DNA from 2 places in the Variovorax sp. 01N425 genome. Region 1 is predicted to be linked to the other one. Evidence: predicted binding sites of a transcription regulator. Region 1 holds the regulator's gene; the other holds the start of a gene.

What was found. The regulator sigma-54, encoded in region 1, starts transcription at its own class of promoters, with help from an activator protein. The targets are predictions, from matches to a motif close to TGGCANGNAANCTGCTTT.
Region 2: atzF (allophanate hydrolase) is a predicted target of sigma-54. The motif match lies at 2,592-2,609, and genes of this name have one in related genera.

Annotation. Positions count from the first base shown of each region.
Region 1 is NZ_JBFTRJ010000014.1:124,421-132,004, forward strand. It holds gene AC1DSC_RS24040 (YceI family protein) at 41-676, shown strand; partial or broken gene AC1DSC_RS24045 (LysE family translocator) at 698-1,343, shown strand; gene AC1DSC_RS24050 (phospholipase D family protein) at 1,354-2,958, opposite strand; gene AC1DSC_RS24055 (RNA polymerase factor sigma-54) at 2,969-4,561, opposite strand; gene lptB (LPS export ABC transporter ATP-binding protein) at 4,579-5,373, opposite strand; gene lptA (lipopolysaccharide transport periplasmic protein LptA) at 5,370-6,089, opposite strand; gene AC1DSC_RS24070 (thiol:disulfide interchange protein DsbA/DsbL) at 6,285-6,932, opposite strand; gene AC1DSC_RS24075 (SPOR domain-containing protein) at 7,077-7,584, opposite strand, start outside.
Region 2 is NZ_JBFTRJ010000019.1:23,938-31,521, reverse strand. It holds gene AC1DSC_RS27690 (AmpG family muropeptide MFS transporter) at 77-1,465, opposite strand; gene AC1DSC_RS27685 (M48 family metallopeptidase) at 1,524-2,393, shown strand; gene atzF (allophanate hydrolase) at 2,638-4,347, shown strand; gene AC1DSC_RS27675 (ABC transporter substrate-binding protein) at 4,365-5,369, shown strand; gene AC1DSC_RS27670 (ABC transporter permease) at 5,372-6,202, shown strand; gene AC1DSC_RS27665 (ABC transporter ATP-binding protein) at 6,199-7,032, shown strand; gene hpxZ (oxalurate catabolism protein HpxZ) at 7,029-7,409, shown strand; gene AC1DSC_RS27655 (BMP family ABC transporter substrate-binding protein) at 7,458-7,584, shown strand, end outside.

The DNA of each region.
Region 1 (7,584 bases):
ATTCCTTTATTTCGTTCTCACGCCACGCACGCCCATTGCCATGAAGAAGCTCCTCCTCGCTGCCGCGCTCTCAGCCGCGGCGGCCCTTGCCACCCCTGCCCTGGCACAGGAATACACCGCGCCGCCCGTCGCCGCCAAGCCCGCGGGCGGCCCGGTGAAGAACGCCAGCTACGTGATCGACCCCACCCACACCTTCGTGATGTACGAGATGGGGCACTACGGCACCACCACCAACCGCGGCCGCTTCAGCACCAAGGACGGCTCGGTGCAGATCGACGGCAGCGGCAGCAGCGGCAAGGTCGACATCACGATGGACATCAGCTCCATCAACACCGGCGTCGACCTGCTCAACCGCCACGTGCAAAGCAAGGACTTCTTCAACGTGGCCGAATTCCCGACCGGGCGCTTCGTGGCGGACCGCATCGAGTTCAACGGCGACAAGGTGGCCGACGTGCCGGGCACGCTCACGCTGATGGGGCAGACCAGGCCCGTCACGCTCAGGGCCGTGCGCTTCAACTGCTACCTGAACCCGCTCATCAACCGCCAGGTCTGCGGCGGCGACTTCGAGACGACGGTGCAGCGCAGCGACTGGGGCATCACCTGGGGCCTGAACTTCGGCTTCGAGAACAAGGTGAAGCTGCTGGTGCAGGTCGAAGCGGTCAACGTGCAGCAATAGAAGAAGAAGAAGGAGGCAACCATGAGCGGCATCACGGTTCCGTTGCTGGGCATCGCGGGCGCAATGATCGTCGGGGCCATGAGCCCCGGACCGAGCTTCGTCATGGTGGCGCGCACCGCCGTGTCGTCGTCGCGCCGCGACGGCCTGGCCGCGGCACTGGGCATGGGCGCGGGCGGCGTGGTGTTCGCGATTGCGGCGCTGGTCGGGCTGCAGGCGGCGTTCCTCGCGGTGCCGGCGCTCTACCTGGCGGTGAAGCTGCTCGGCGGCGCCTATCCTGTACCTGGGCATCCGCATCTGGCGCGGTGCGCGCGAGCCGCTGTCCGCCGCGCAGGACGAACGCGCGGCCGCAGGCACGGGCAGCAATGCGCGGCGCGCATTTCTCCTCGGCATGGGCACGCAGGTCAGCAACCCGAAGACGGCGGTGGTCTACGCCAGCATCTTCGCGGCCTTCCTGCCGCGCGAGGTGCCGCTGGCGCTGGCGCTCGCGGTGCCGGCGGTGATCTTCTGCATCGAGACCGGCTGGTACGCGGTCGTCGCGCTGGCGCTCTCGTCGGCGGCGCCGCGCTCGGCCTACCTGCGCTACAAGGCCTGGATCGACCGCGCGGCCGGCGGCGTGATGGTGCTGCTGGGCCTCAAGCTGCTGTCGGGCGTGCGCAGCAGCAGCTGAGCCGCGCGGGCTACAGCAGGCTCTCGGGCGTCAGCGGCGCCAGCATCTCGAGCATGGTGCGGCCCCAGAAATCGGAGTCGGGCTCCTCGTTCAGCACGGTGGTCCGGCCGGCCTCCTCCTCGCTGATCCACTCGATGCGCGCATTGCCGCTGTCCTTCGCAAAGCGCAGCCGGTAGGCGCCCTGCTGCTTCAGCACCTCGATGAGCTTGAGCGTCTGCTGCGCCATCTCGGGGCTGCGGATGAACAAGCCGATCTCGGTGTTGTGCGTCTCGGAGCGCGGGTCGAAGTTCATCGAGCCAACGAAAAGAACCTGCCGGTCGATCACCGCCGACTTGGCATGCAGCCGGCCCACCGAAGTGCCGAACAGGCCGAGCCGCACGCTGCGACGCGTGCGCGTGGTGCTCAGTTCGTACAGCTCGGCGCCGAGCTCGAGCATCTCGGGCCGGTAGCGGCGGTAGGCCGTGTGGACCAGCGGCTCGTCGGTGGCGGCGAAGGAATTGGTGACGATGCTGATCTTCACGTTGCGCCGGCGGATCTCGCGCATCACTTCGAGCCCCGCCTTGCCCGGAATCAGGTAGGGCGAGACGATGGTCACCTCGGAGCGCGCGCGGCGCATCTGCTCGACCACGTTGTAGCGCACGCTGTCGACGTCGAGCAGCGGCACGCCGCCGTACGAGGCGGTCTTTCCGATCACGCGCTCGGGCGAATCGGCATACGCCTCGGCCAGCGTCCAGATCAGGTCGAGCTTGCCGGCATCCAGGTCTTCGGCGATTGGGCTGTAGCCGAGCAGGTCGTTGGGCGCGGGCCGGGGCGGCGGCGGCGTGGTGTCCGGGCCGGTGGCGGTGTCGAAGCGCTTCTGCAGCTCGTCACGTGTCAGCGCGCTCGCCACCACCGACTGGACCGGCCGCACATAGACGCTGTTCCAGTACTGGTCGAACAGCGCGCCCAGGCGCGGAATCAGCGCGCCGGCGACGAAGGTGTCGAGATCGAGAAAATTCTCGCCCGCCGTGCGCCTGAAATACTGGTTGCCGATGTTGCGCCCGCCCGCCACCGCCATCGCGCCATCGGCGATGAAGAGCTTGTTGTGCATGCGCCGGTTGACGCGGCTGAAGTCGAACAGCGAGGCGGTGAAGCGCCTGAGCAGGCTGCCGCGCCCGGCCGGAAAGGGATTGAACAGGCGCAGCTCGACATTCGGCGTGGCGGCCAGGCCGAGCAGCAGCTCGTCCTCGCCCGAGGTGTAGAGATCGTCCATCAGGAGCCGCACGCGCACGCCGCGCCGGGCCGCATCGCGCAGCGTGCGCAGCAGGTAGCGGCCGGTCTCGTCGTTCTCGATCTGGTAGTACTGCACGTCGAGCGTGCGCTGGGCGCGCCGCGCGAGCTGGATGCGGGTGTCGAAGGCAAAGTCGCCGCCCGGCATCAGGCGGAAGCCGCTCAGGTCGGGGTCGGGCTGCGAGGCCTGCGCGATCTTGCCGAGCGCGGTGTCGGCCGAGGCGGCCATGGCCCGGGTGGCCGGGCGCGGCGCCTCGTCGGGCAGGGTGGCGCAGCCGGCGAACAGCAGCACCGCCGCCATGGCGAAGACCCATTGCCCACAGCGCGACAGCAGGCGACGGGCCATCGGCGGCTTTCTACAGCGCCTTGCGGAGGTTGGCGGGCGCGATGCGCAGGGCCTCGCGGTACTTGGCCACGGTGCGGCGCGCGCACTCGATGCCCTGCTCCTTGAGCATCTCGGAGATCTGGCTGTCGGACAGCGGCTTCTTGATGCTCTCGGAGCTCACGAACTGCTTGATCAGCGCGCGCACCGCGGTGCTCGACGCATTGCCGCCGGTCTCGGTGCCCAGCGCCGAGCCGAAGAAGTACTTGAGCTCGACCGTGCCGAAAGGCGTGGACATGTACTTGGCCGTGGTCACGCGCGAGATGGTCGATTCGTGCAGGCCCAGTTCGTCGGCAATCTCGCGCAGCACCAGGGGCCGCATCGCGAGCTCGCCGTGCACGAAGAAGCTCTTCTGCCGCTCGACGATGGCGTTGCTCACGCGCAGGATGGTGTCGAAGCGCTGCTGGATGTTCTTGATGAACCAGCGCGCCTCCTGCAGCCGCTGCGACAGCGCCTGGCTGCCCTCGCCCTTGTGCGACTTGAGCGCGCCGGCATAGATGTCGTGCACGCGCAGCCGCGGCATCACCTCGGGATTGAGCATGACGCGGAACTTGGCATTGGTGCCGCGGCCGACCTTGGTGACGATCACGTCGGGAATGACGATGTTGCGCTCGACGTCGACAAAACGGCGGCCCGGCTTGGGCTCCAGGCGCGAGATGACCTGCAGCGCCGAGCGCACCAGCTCTTCGTTGGTGCGCGTGAGCGTGGCCAGGCGCTTGAAGTCGCGCCGCGCGAGCAGCTCCATCGGCTGCTTGCAGATGGCGATGGCGGTCTTGCGCACCAGCGCCTGTTCCTCGGTCTCGCTTTCGCTCGCGAGTGCGCGCAGCTGGATGCAAAGGCATTCGCCCAGGTCGCGCGCGCCGACGCCGGCCGGCTCCAGGCTCTGCAGCAGGCCGAGCGCCACCTGGAAGTGGTGCACCAGCTCGTCGAACTGGTCGTTGTCGTCGCCCGCGAGGCCCGAGGCCAGCGCCGGCAAGGAGTCTTCGAGATAGCCGTCGTCGTTGAGCGATTCGATCAGGAAGCGCAGCGCGGCGCTGTCGTTCTCGTTGAGCCGCAGGCTCAGCGCCTGCCGGTGCAGGAAGGACTGCAGCGACTCCTGGCTGCGCGCGAGTTCGGTGGCGTCGGCGCGCTCGTCGTCGCCCAGGTTGTTCTGGCGCGCGGGGGCATCGCTGCCCCATTCGCTGTCGTCGGGCGCCATGTCGACGGTGCCGTCGCCTTCCCAGTCGGGCTCGCGCTCGGTGGCGTCGGCGGCAGGAACCTCGGACTCGGCCGTGGAGGCGGTTTCGCTCGAAGTGCTGGTCGTGCTGCTGGCCGGGGCCGAGCTGAATTCGCCCTCGGCGGCTTCACCGGCCTCGTCGCGCGGCACCGGCGTGTCGATGGCGTCGAGCCCGAATTCCTCGCGCGCGGCTTCTTCCGCGGTGCGTTCGAGGAACGGGTTCTCGTCCAGCATCTGCTCCACTTCCTGGCTCAGTTCGAGCGTGGACAGCTGCAGCAGCCGGATCGACTGCTGCAGCTGGGGCGTGAGCGCCAGGTGCTGCGAAACGCGAAGGGACAGCCCTTGCTTCATGGAGACCGACTCCTCCCTTACATCCGGAAGTGCTCGCCGAGGTACACCCTGCGTACTTCGGCGTTGTCGACGATCTCCGAGGGTGTGCCTTGTGCCAGCACATGCCCGTCGCTGATGATGAACGCGTGATCGCAGATGCCCAGCGTCTCACGCACGTTGTGGTCGGTGATGAGCACGCCGATGCCGCGCTCCTTCAGGAAGCTGATGATCCGCTGGATCTCGATCACCGCGATCGGGTCGATGCCGGCAAAGGGCTCGTCCAGCAGGATGAAGCGCGGCTGCGTGGCCAGCGCGCGGGCGATCTCGACCCGGCGCCGTTCGCCGCCCGAGAGCGCGAGCGCGGGCGAATCGCGAAGATGGTCCACCCGCAGGTCGGCCAAAAGGCCCGAGAGGCGCTCCTCGATGCGCTGCCTGGTCAAGGGCGCGGGCTTGCCGCTGGCGTCGGGTTCGCGCTGGAGCTCGAGCACGGCGCGCACGTTTTCCTCGACCGTGAGCTTGCGGAAGATGGAGGCTTCCTGCGGCAGGTAGCTCAGGCCCATGCGCGCGCGCCGGTGGATCGGCATGTGGGCGATGGGCTCGCCGTCGATGGTGATCTCGCCCGCATCGGCCCGCACCAGCCCCACGATCATGTAGAACGAGGTGGTCTTGCCGGCGCCGTTGGGGCCGAGCAGCCCGACGACTTCGCCCTTTTGCACGTCGAGCGAGACGTCCCGCACGACCTTGCGGCTGCCGTAGCTCTTCTGCAGGCCGCGCACCACCAGGCGGCTGCCCGGCGTGCCGTCGGCGTTCTGGGTTCCAGCGGCTTCGATCACTTGCGCCTTTCCCCGTCGCCGCCCAGCGTGGTGGTCGAGCGCAGGCCGGCACCGGGTGCCGGCTGGGGCGCGGCCGCCGCCGGCGCGGCCCGTCCGCCGGCGGGCGCCGAGGCCCCGGGCGCCGGCGCGGTGGCGCTCTTGGGCGTGAGGATGGTCCGCACGCGTCCGCCTGGGGGTGCGTTCACGCCCGTGTTGGGCGGCACGGTGGAACCGTTGACCGTGTAGGTGTCGTTGCTCTGGTCGTAGACGATGAGCGCGCCGGTGCTCTCGTCGTTGGGCGTGGCGCCGATCAGCCGGCGCATGACGGCATTGCGGATGAACTTGACGTTGTCGGCGCGGCTGTCGTATTCGATGACCTCGGATTCGCCCTCGATCCACTCGTCGGGCGCATTGCGCTTCTGCTTGTAGTAGGCCCTTTTGCCGGGCGCCGCCGTGACCACGCCGTACTGGTAGCCCTCGGCGTCCTGGCGCACGTCGATGCGCGCGCCGCGGATGATGATCGTGCCCTTGGTGACCAGCACGTTGCCCGTGAACACGCTCGTCTGCTTGAGGTCGTCGTAGCGCATTGCATCGGATTCGATGTTCATCGGCTTGCTGCGGTCGGCGGTCTCGGCCAGCGCGCCCGAGGCCAGGCCGGCCAGCAGCAGCGCGCCGGCGGCCAGGCGGCGGATTCGGCGAACGAAGGGGGTGGTGTGGGGATAGGAGGGCAATGTCATAGAGGCACGAAACTTGCTCTGAACCATTGTATGCGGCGGATCAGCACCAGCCACCAACGCCGATGAAAAAGGCCCGCCGAAGCGGGCCGGTGTCCCCATCGGGAGACACCGCGGAACCGGCTTCGCCGGGCCGCAGGTGCCGCCCCTGCAAGGGGGGTGGGCGCAGCGGACACGAAGTGCCGCGCAGCCTGGGGGTTAGCCCTTTTTCGCTTCGCCGATCAGGTAGTTGGTAACCTGCAGCGCCTTGGTCATGTTGCCGGCCAGTTCGCCGTCCACGTACCAGCGCCCGTTCACTGCCAGCGCCGGCACGCCGGCCACCTTGTAGGCGTCGGTCAGCTGCGCGGCGCGCTTGGCCTTGCTGGCCACGCCGAAGGAGGTGAAGACTTCCTTGAACTTGGCGCCGTCCAGGCCGTTGGCCCCGGCCCAGGCAATGATGTTGGCATCGCCGTTCACGTTCTGGCGCTGCTTGTGGATGGCGTCGAAGACCTTGGGCTGGAATTCATCGACCTTGCCCATGGCTTCGAGCGCGTAGTACAGGCGCTGCTTGGCCTCGACGTCGTTGCCCACGAAGGGCACGGGCACGCGGCGGAACGCCACTTCCTTGGGCACCGTCTTGAGCCAGGCTTCCAGCTGCGGCTCGAAGTCGTTGCAGTGCGGGCAGTTGTACGAGAAGAACTCGATCACCTCGACCTTGCCCGCCGGCGCGTCGACCGGCACGCGCTTGTCGAGCACCAGGTACTCGGTGCCGGCCTTGGGCGCGCGCGCCTGGGCGTGTGCGGTGTTGCCAGCCAGCGAAAGCAGGCCCAGCGAGGTGGCGGCCAGCGAAAAGTCACGACGTTTCATTGAAAGAGTTCTCCTGTTGGGTACGGCAGACTGAGCCGGCGCGCCGCGCGGAGTTCCCGCGTGCGGCATGCCCAGGACAATCCTGGCGGCGGCCCATGCCGCGCGGCGAAGCTTAAAGAATATCCGCGGCGCCTGCCGGCAGGCTCAGCGCTGCACGCGCACGAGCGCCGATTCGAGGCCGCCGCTGTCGAGCCGCTCCTTCAGGCGATCGGCCTCGTCCTTCTTGTTGAACGGGCCCGCGCGCACCCGGTAGACCGTGCGGCCGGCCTGCTCGCGCTCGGTGACCCGGGCCTCGACACCCATCAGCGACAGCTTGGCGCGCTGCGCCTCGGCGTCGTCGGTGGTGCGGAAGGCGCCCGCCTGCACGAAGTACATGAACGGATCGGCACCCGCCGCCGCGCTGTTGCTGCTGGGCGCAGCGGAAGCCGTGGTGGTGCTGCCACTGCTGCCGCCGGCGCGCGCGCGGGCCAGGTCGCCGAGCGGATCGTTCGATGGCGGCAGGGAATTGGCCTCGGCCGGCACCGGGGCCGGGCGCGCGGGCTTCGGAGCCACCACCACCGGCACCGGCGGCGCGGGCGGCGGGGCCGTGCCAGGCGCCACGGCGGCGGTGTCGCCGCCGGCGGGTGGCGCCACGGGGCCGGCCGCAGCCGGC
Region 2 (7,584 bases), on a different contig from region 1:
CAGGTAAGCGGAAAGTGACAGCCTACCAGTTGCGCGGGGCCCCGCGCGTCAGCTGTTTTCCCATGCGGACCCCGCCCTATTGACGCCCGGCCGGCGCCTTGGTGGTGGTGATGCGGGCGGCCAGCGCCACCAGCAGCAGCACCGGCAGGCCCAGCAGCGCGGTGCCGGTGAAGAACTGGGCGTAGCCGTGCGCGTCGACAAAAGCGCCCGAATAGCCGGCAATGAACTTGGGCAGCAGCAGCATCAGCGAGCTGAACAGCGCGTACTGGGTGGCCGAATAGCTGATGTTCGTGAGGCTCGACAGGTAGGCGATGAAGGCCGCCGAGGCAATGCCGCCGGCCAGGTTGTCGGCCGATACCACCGCGATCAGCGCCGTCAGGTCGTGCCCGCGCGAGGCCAGCCAGGCAAAGAGCAGGTTGCTCGCCGCGCTGAGCACCGCGCCCAGCATCAGCACGCGCATCACGCCCAGCCGCATCGACAGCACGCCGCCCACGAAGGCGCCGGCCAGCGTCATGACCACGCCGTAGATCTTGCTGACCGTGGCCACCTCGTCCTTGGTGAAGCCCATGTCCACGTAGAAGGGGTTGGCCATGATGCCCATCACCACGTCGCTGATGCGGTAGATGGCAATCAGCGAGAGGATCAGCGCGGCCTGCCACTTGTAGCGGCGGATGAAGTCGGCAAAGGGCTCGATCAGCACGCTTTGCAGCCATTCGGCCGCGTTCTTCGGCTTGGGCAGCACGCGGCGCACCGGCTCGGGCGAGAGCAGCACGGTCAGCACGCCCACCGCCATCGAGGCCGCCATCACCAGGTAGGCCGTCTTCCACGCGCCGTTCTGGTAGGCCGCCGCGCCCGTGGCGGCCGCTGCTGCCGGCGCCACCTCGGCCCAGGCCGCCACCCACAGCACGCCGGCGCCGGCCCAGATCATCGCCAGGCGGTAGCCTGTTTGATAGGCGGCGGCGAGCGCGGCCTGCTTGCGCGTTTCGGCCGACTCGATGCGGAAGGCGTCCAGCGCGATGTCCTGCGTGGCCGAGCCGAAGGCCACCAGCAGCGCGCACCAGATCAGCGGCGCGAGGCCCTGGCGCGGATCGTTGAGCGCCATGCCGACCAGCCCCGCGACCACCATCCCCTGCGCCAGCAGCAGCCAGCCGCGCCGGCGCCCGAGCAGCGTGGTCAGCGGCGGCAGCGGCAGCCGGTCGACCAGCGGCGCCCAGACCCACTTGAAGCCGTAGGCCAGGCCCACCCAGCTCAGGTAGCCGATGGTGGTGCGGTCGATGCCCGCCTCGCGCAGCCGAAAGCTCAGCGTGCCCAGTACCAGCAGCAGCGGCAGGCCGGCGGAAAAGCCCAGCGCCAGCATGCGCAGCGTGGCGGGCTCGAGGTAGACCTTCAGCGCATCGCGCCAGGGCGGGGAAGGGGCGGTGGAGGTTTCGGCGGGCTGGGCAGACATGAACTCCGGATTGTCCATGAGCGCGCGCCGCCTGCCGAGCCGTCTTTTTGTCGGCAATTGTTCCTATGATCCGCGCATGTGCACACGATGCGAGCTCCTCGTTCTTTCTTCTGCGGCTTCCCCGGCGTCGCGCGCCTCGGCCTGGCAGCCGCGGCGGGCCTTCCTGCTCGCGGCGGCCGGCGCCGCGCTGGCCGGGCCGGCCCTGGCGCAGGTGAACGTGGGCAATGCCTCGGTGGCGCGCAACCTGGTGCCGGCCGACCGGATCGAGGCCGCGGGCGTGCAGCAGTACGGCCAGCTGCTCGAGCAGGCGCGCGCCAAGCGTGCGCTCGCGGGCGACGGCAATGCGCAGCTGCAGCGGCTGCGCACCATCGCGAACCGGCTGATTCCTTTTGCGACGCCGTGGAACGCGCGCGCGCGTGAATGGAAGTGGGAGGTCAACCTGATCGGCAGCAAGCAGATCAACGCCTTCTGCATGCCCGGCGGCAAGATCGCCTTCTTCACCGGCATCCTCGAACAGCTCAAGCTCAGCGACGACGAGGTCGCCATGGTGATGGGCCATGAGATGGCCCACGCGCTGCGCGAGCATGCGCGTGCCCGCATGGCCAAGAGCGCGGGCACCGGCGCGGCGCTTTCCATCGGCGCGCAGCTGCTGGGCCTGGGCCAGATGGGCGACCTGGCGGCGCGCGCCGGCACGCAGCTGCTGACGCTCAAGTTCAGCCGCAGCGACGAGACCGAGGCCGATCTCGTCGGGCTCGAGCTCGCGGCACGTGCGGGCTATGACCCGCAGGCTTCGGTGTCGCTCTGGAAGAAGATGGCCGCGGCATCGAAGAACCAGGGCGGCCTCGGCTTTCTGTCGACCCACCCGAGCGGGCCGGACCGGATCCAGAAGCTCGAGGCGAACCTGCCGAAGGTTGAAGGGCTTTACAAGGAAGCCAGGCGCAGCTGAGGTCTTGCTCCCTCTCCCTCTGAAAGGGGGCTGTGTCTTACTCCCTCTCCCTCCGGGAGAGGGCGGGGGTGAGGGCGGCGGCCTTCATATGTGAGCCGCGCTTCATCGGCGGCACGGAGCCCTCACCCCAACCCTCTCCCGGAGGGAGAGGGAGCAAAACCCTGAACAGGATCTTTTGAAGGACGGCCTTCGGTTGCCTGGCACATTGCTTGCATCTCGACTTGTACACAAGTTTGGATGCCTGATGATGGTGCATGAAGAAAACGGATCGGCTGCCGCAGCGTGGATTGCCCGCTTTCCCCGGCCCGTGCCCGGCGCGGGCTCGGGCCCTCTCGCCGGCTTGCGCTTCGCCGTCAAGGACAACATCGACGTGGCCGGCGTGCCCACCACGGCCGCCTGCCCGGCCTTCGACCGCCGGCCGGCCGAGCACTCGGCCGTGGTGCGGAAGCTGCTCGATGCCGGTGCATCGCTGCTCGGAAAGACCAACCTCGACCAGTTCGCCTGCGGCCTGAACGGCACGCGCTCGCCGTATGGCGAAGTGCCCAATGCCTTCGACGCGCGCTATGTCTCGGGCGGCTCCAGTTCGGGCTCGGCCTACGTGGTGGCCGCCGGCGAGGCCGATTTCGCGCTCGGCACCGACACCGCCGGCTCGGGCCGCGTGCCCGCCGGGCTCAACAACATCGTCGGGCTCAAGCCCTCGCGCGGCCTGCTGAGCGCCTTCGGCGTGGTGCCCGCCGCCCAGAGCGCGGACTGCGTGTCGATCTTTGCGCGCAGCGTCGGCCTGGCCGTCGACGTGCTTCTTGCGGCCGCCGGGCCTGACGCGCGCGACCCTTACTCGCGGGCGCTTGCGTTGCGCAGCCATCCGTTTCCACCGGCCTTCCGTTTCGGCGTGCCCGACACGCTGAGCTTCTTCGGCGATGCCGCGGCCGAGCAAGCCTTCCGCGATGCGCAGCTGCGGCTCGCCGCCCTCGGCGGCACGGCCGTGGAAATTCCCTATGCGCCGCTGGCCGAGGCCGCCGCGCTGCTCTACGAAAGCGCGCTCGTGGCCGAGCGCTATGCGGCGGTGCGCGGGTTCTTCGATGCGCGCGGCTCCCAGGTGATCGAGCCGGTGCGCGGCATCCTCGAAAGCGGCCGCGGCTACAGCGCCGCCGACGTGTTCGAGGCGCAGACCCGGCTGCGTGCCATCGCGCAGCAGGTCGAGCCGATGTGGCGCGGCATCGACCTGCTGCTGGTGCCGACCGCGCCCACGCACTACACGCGCGAGCAGATGCGCGCCGATCCCGTGGTGCTCAACCGCAATCTCGGCGCGTACACCAACTTCGTCAACCTGCTGGACTACGCCGCCATCTCGGTGCCGAGCGCGCTGCGCGCCGACGGCCTGCCCTTCGGCATCACGCTGATCGGCCCGTGCGGCAGCGATCTTGCGCTGGCCGAGCTGGGGCAGCGCTATCACCACGCCACCGGCCTGCCGCAGGGCGCCACGGGCCTGCCGCTGCCCGAGCCGCGCCCCATTCCGGGCCTCGCCGCTTCGCCGGTGCAGGCCATGCCCATCGCCGTCGTCGGCGCGCACCTCTCGGGCATGCCGCTCAATGGCCAGCTCACCGAACGCGGCGCCACGCTGCTGCGCGCCACCACCACCTCGCCGCGCTACCGCCTGCACGCCTTGCCGGGCACCGTGCCGCCCAAGCCGGGGCTGCAGCGCAGCGCCGTGGGCGGAACCGCCATCGCGCTCGAAGTGTGGTCCGTTCCCGTGGCCGAGGTCGGCAGCTTCCTCGCGCTGATCCCGCCCCCGCTGGGCCTGGGCAGCGTCGAGCTCGCCGACGGCAGCTGGGTGCACGGCTTCATCTGCGAAGGCCATGCGCTCGCAGGCGCCGAAGACGTGAGCCACCACGGCGGCTGGCGTGCCTACATCGCGAGCCGCGCCGCGGCCTCTTCCCAAGCCATTCCAACCTGACCGATCGAGGAGTCTTCATGTGCATTCCTGAGAAATCGTCCGCCGCCGCGTCGCGCCGCCAGCTGCTGCAGGCCGGCGCCGCGGGGCTGGCCGTGCTGGCTGCGCCCGCCATCGTGCGTGCGCAGGCCGCGCCCAAGATCCGCATCGGCTTCTGGCCCGTGGCCGCGGGCCTGCCCTTCTTTGCAGCGGTCGACCGCGGCTATTTCAAGGAAGCCGGGCTCGACGTGGAGCCGCTCAAGTTCGCGGGCGCGCAGCAGGTCATGGAAGGCATGCTCGCGGGCCGCTGCGACGGCAGCTCCAACGGCACGGGCTCGGCCAACCTCGCCATCGGCGAGATCGCGCAGCCGGGGCTGTTCAAGATCTTCTGCACCAACCCGAGCAACGCCAGGTTCGTGCTCGACGAATTCATCGTCGCCAAGGACAGCCCGATCAAGGCCATGGCCGAGCTGGCCGGCAAGAGGATCGCATCCGGCCCCGGCATCCAGAACGTGACGCTGTGCAAGACCATGCTCGAGCGCGCGGGCGCCAAGGGCGCCAGCGTGAGCGAGCTGCCCATCGGCCAGCATGTGGCGGCGCTCGTGGCGGGCCAGGTCGACGCCTGCTACACGCTCGAGCCCACCGGCACCGTGGGCCGCATGAACGGCACCACGCGCGTCATCGAGGCCGGCGTGGTCGCCAAATACATCCTCGGCGATCCGATGGCGCCCTGGCACGGCGGCGCGGCCAGCCTCACCAGCGAATTCATCAAGAAGAACCCCGACGCGGCAAGGAAGTACATCGCCGCCTATGCGCGCGGCGTGGAGCTGGTGCGCAGCAAGCCCGACGAGGCGCGCCAGCACATGAAGGGCTACACCGCCATCGAAGGCAGCCTCACGGCCGAAGTGCCGCTCGCCTCGTACATGCTCTACAACGAGTTCAAGCCGAGCGACGTCGCGTACTTCCAGAAGTTCTACGACCTGTTCACCGAAAAAGGCATCTTCGAGAAGAAGGTGCCGGTGGACGGCCTGCTCTACAAGGCTTGACCATGGCCGACGCAAGCACGACCACGGCCACGCCGTGGACACCGCCGGCCGACGGCACCGCCGCCTCGGCACCGAAGCCGCCGCTGCGCGACCGGCTGCTGCCATTCATCGGCCCCGTGGTGCTGTTCATCGTGTGGGACCTGGCGGTGCGCCTGGGCTTCATCAAGCCGATCCTCCTGCCCACGCCCGCCGACACCGTTGCGGCGCTTATCACGGGGCTCGCGGGCGGCCCGCTGCTCACCGACTTCGCGATGACCGTGTGGCGCACGCTGCAGGCCTTCGCGATTGCGGCGGTGGTCGGCGTGCCGCTGGGCGTGCTGCTCGGCAGCAACGAAAAGGCCTACCGCAGCGTCGAGTTCCTGATCGACTTCTTCCGCTCCACGCCTTCGTCCGCGCTGATCCCGCTGTTCCTCCTGATCTTCGGCGTGTCGGACGTCAACAAGGTGGCGATCGCGGCTTTCGGCGCGCTGCTGATCGTGGTGTTCAACAGCGCCTACGGCGTGATCAACGCGCGCAAGCAGCGCGTGATGGCGGCGCGCGTCATGGGCGCTTCGCGCTGGCAGATCTTCAAGGACGTGCTGGTGTGGGAAAGCCTGCAGCCCAGCTTCGTGGGCCTGCGCTCGGCGGTGTCGATGGCGCTGGTGATCGTCATCGTGGCCGAGATGTTCATCGGCTCCGACACGGGCCTCGGCCACCGGATCATCGATGCGCAGCAGGTGCTCAACGTGAAGAGCATGTATGCGGCCATTCTGGCGGCGGGTGCGCTGGGCTATGCGCTCAACATCCTCTTCCTCATCGCCGAGCGTCGCATCGTGCACTGGAGCGGAAGATGAAAGCCACGCCCGACATCGTCGTCAACGGCCCGGTGTACGCCGACGTGCCCAGGCCGGTCTTCAAGCCCGGCCCGGCCGGCACGCACATCACCATCCGCGGCCTGACCAAGTACTTTGCCGGCTGGCCGCTGTACGAGAACTTCGACCTCGACATTCCCAAGCACCGGATCGTCTCGGTGTTCGGGCCCAACGGCTGCGGCAAGTCCACGCTCATCAACATGATCGCGGGCCTGATTCCGATCGATGCGGGCGAGATCCTGTTCGACGGCAAGCAGCGCAAGGACACCAAGATCGGCTACGTGTTCCAGAACTACCGCGAGGCGATGTTCCCGTGGATGCGCACCATCGACAACATCGCCTACCCGCTGAAGCTCGAAGGCCGCAGCAAGGCCGAGGTCGACCGCCGCATGGAGGAGCTGGTGGCGTCCTTCGACGTGAAGTTCGACCTGAAGCGCTTTCCGTACGAGCTCTCGGGTGGGCAGCAGCAGACCGCATCGATCATGCGCGCGCTCGCGCCCAAGCCCGAGGTGCTGTTTCTGGACGAGCCTTTTTCGGCGCTCGACTTCGAGATGACGCTCTTCATCCGCGAGAAGCTGCAGGAGGTGTTCATGCAGACCGGCACCACCATGCTCCTGGTGTCGCACGACCTCGAGGAGGCCGTGTACCTGGCCGACGAGGTGCTGCTGCTGACCAAGCGGCCCACCCGGGTGGCCGAGATTCTGCGCTACGGCGATGCGCGGCCGCGCACGGTCGAGACCCTGAGCACCGAGAGCTTCGTCGCAACCAAGAAGCTCAGCCTCGACATCTTCCAGCGCGAGGTCCGCCGGTGACGCCCGAGATCAACATCCCCGAGGTGCTCGCCGAAGTGACGGACGTGTTCGCGCGCTACGAGCAAGCGCTCATGGCCAACCAGCCCGCGGTGCTCGACGAGCTGTTCTGGAACAGCCCGCACACGCTGCGCTACGGCTTCTCGGAGAACCACTACGGCCATGCCGGCATCAGCGCCTTTCGCGCATCGCTGCCGGTGCAGAGCCCGCCGCGCGAACTGCTGCGCACCGTCATCACCACCTACGGCCGCGACTTCGCCACGGCCAACTGCGAGTTCCGGCGCGAAGGCGCCACCGCTGTCGGCCGGCAGAGCCAGACCTGGCTGCGCACGGCCGACGGCTGGCGCGTGGTCGCCGCCCACGTGAGCCTCCTGGGCTGAGCGCGGGGCACATTTTTTGCACTCCCTTCAACCTCTGGAAAGAACGCCATGACAAGCCAAATCAATCGCCGCGATTCCCTCAAGTCCCTGGCTGCGCTCGGCGCCGCCGGCACCCTCGGAGGCTGGAGTGCGCTCGCCGGCGCGCAGGCCAAGCCGCTGACCGTCGGCGTGATCT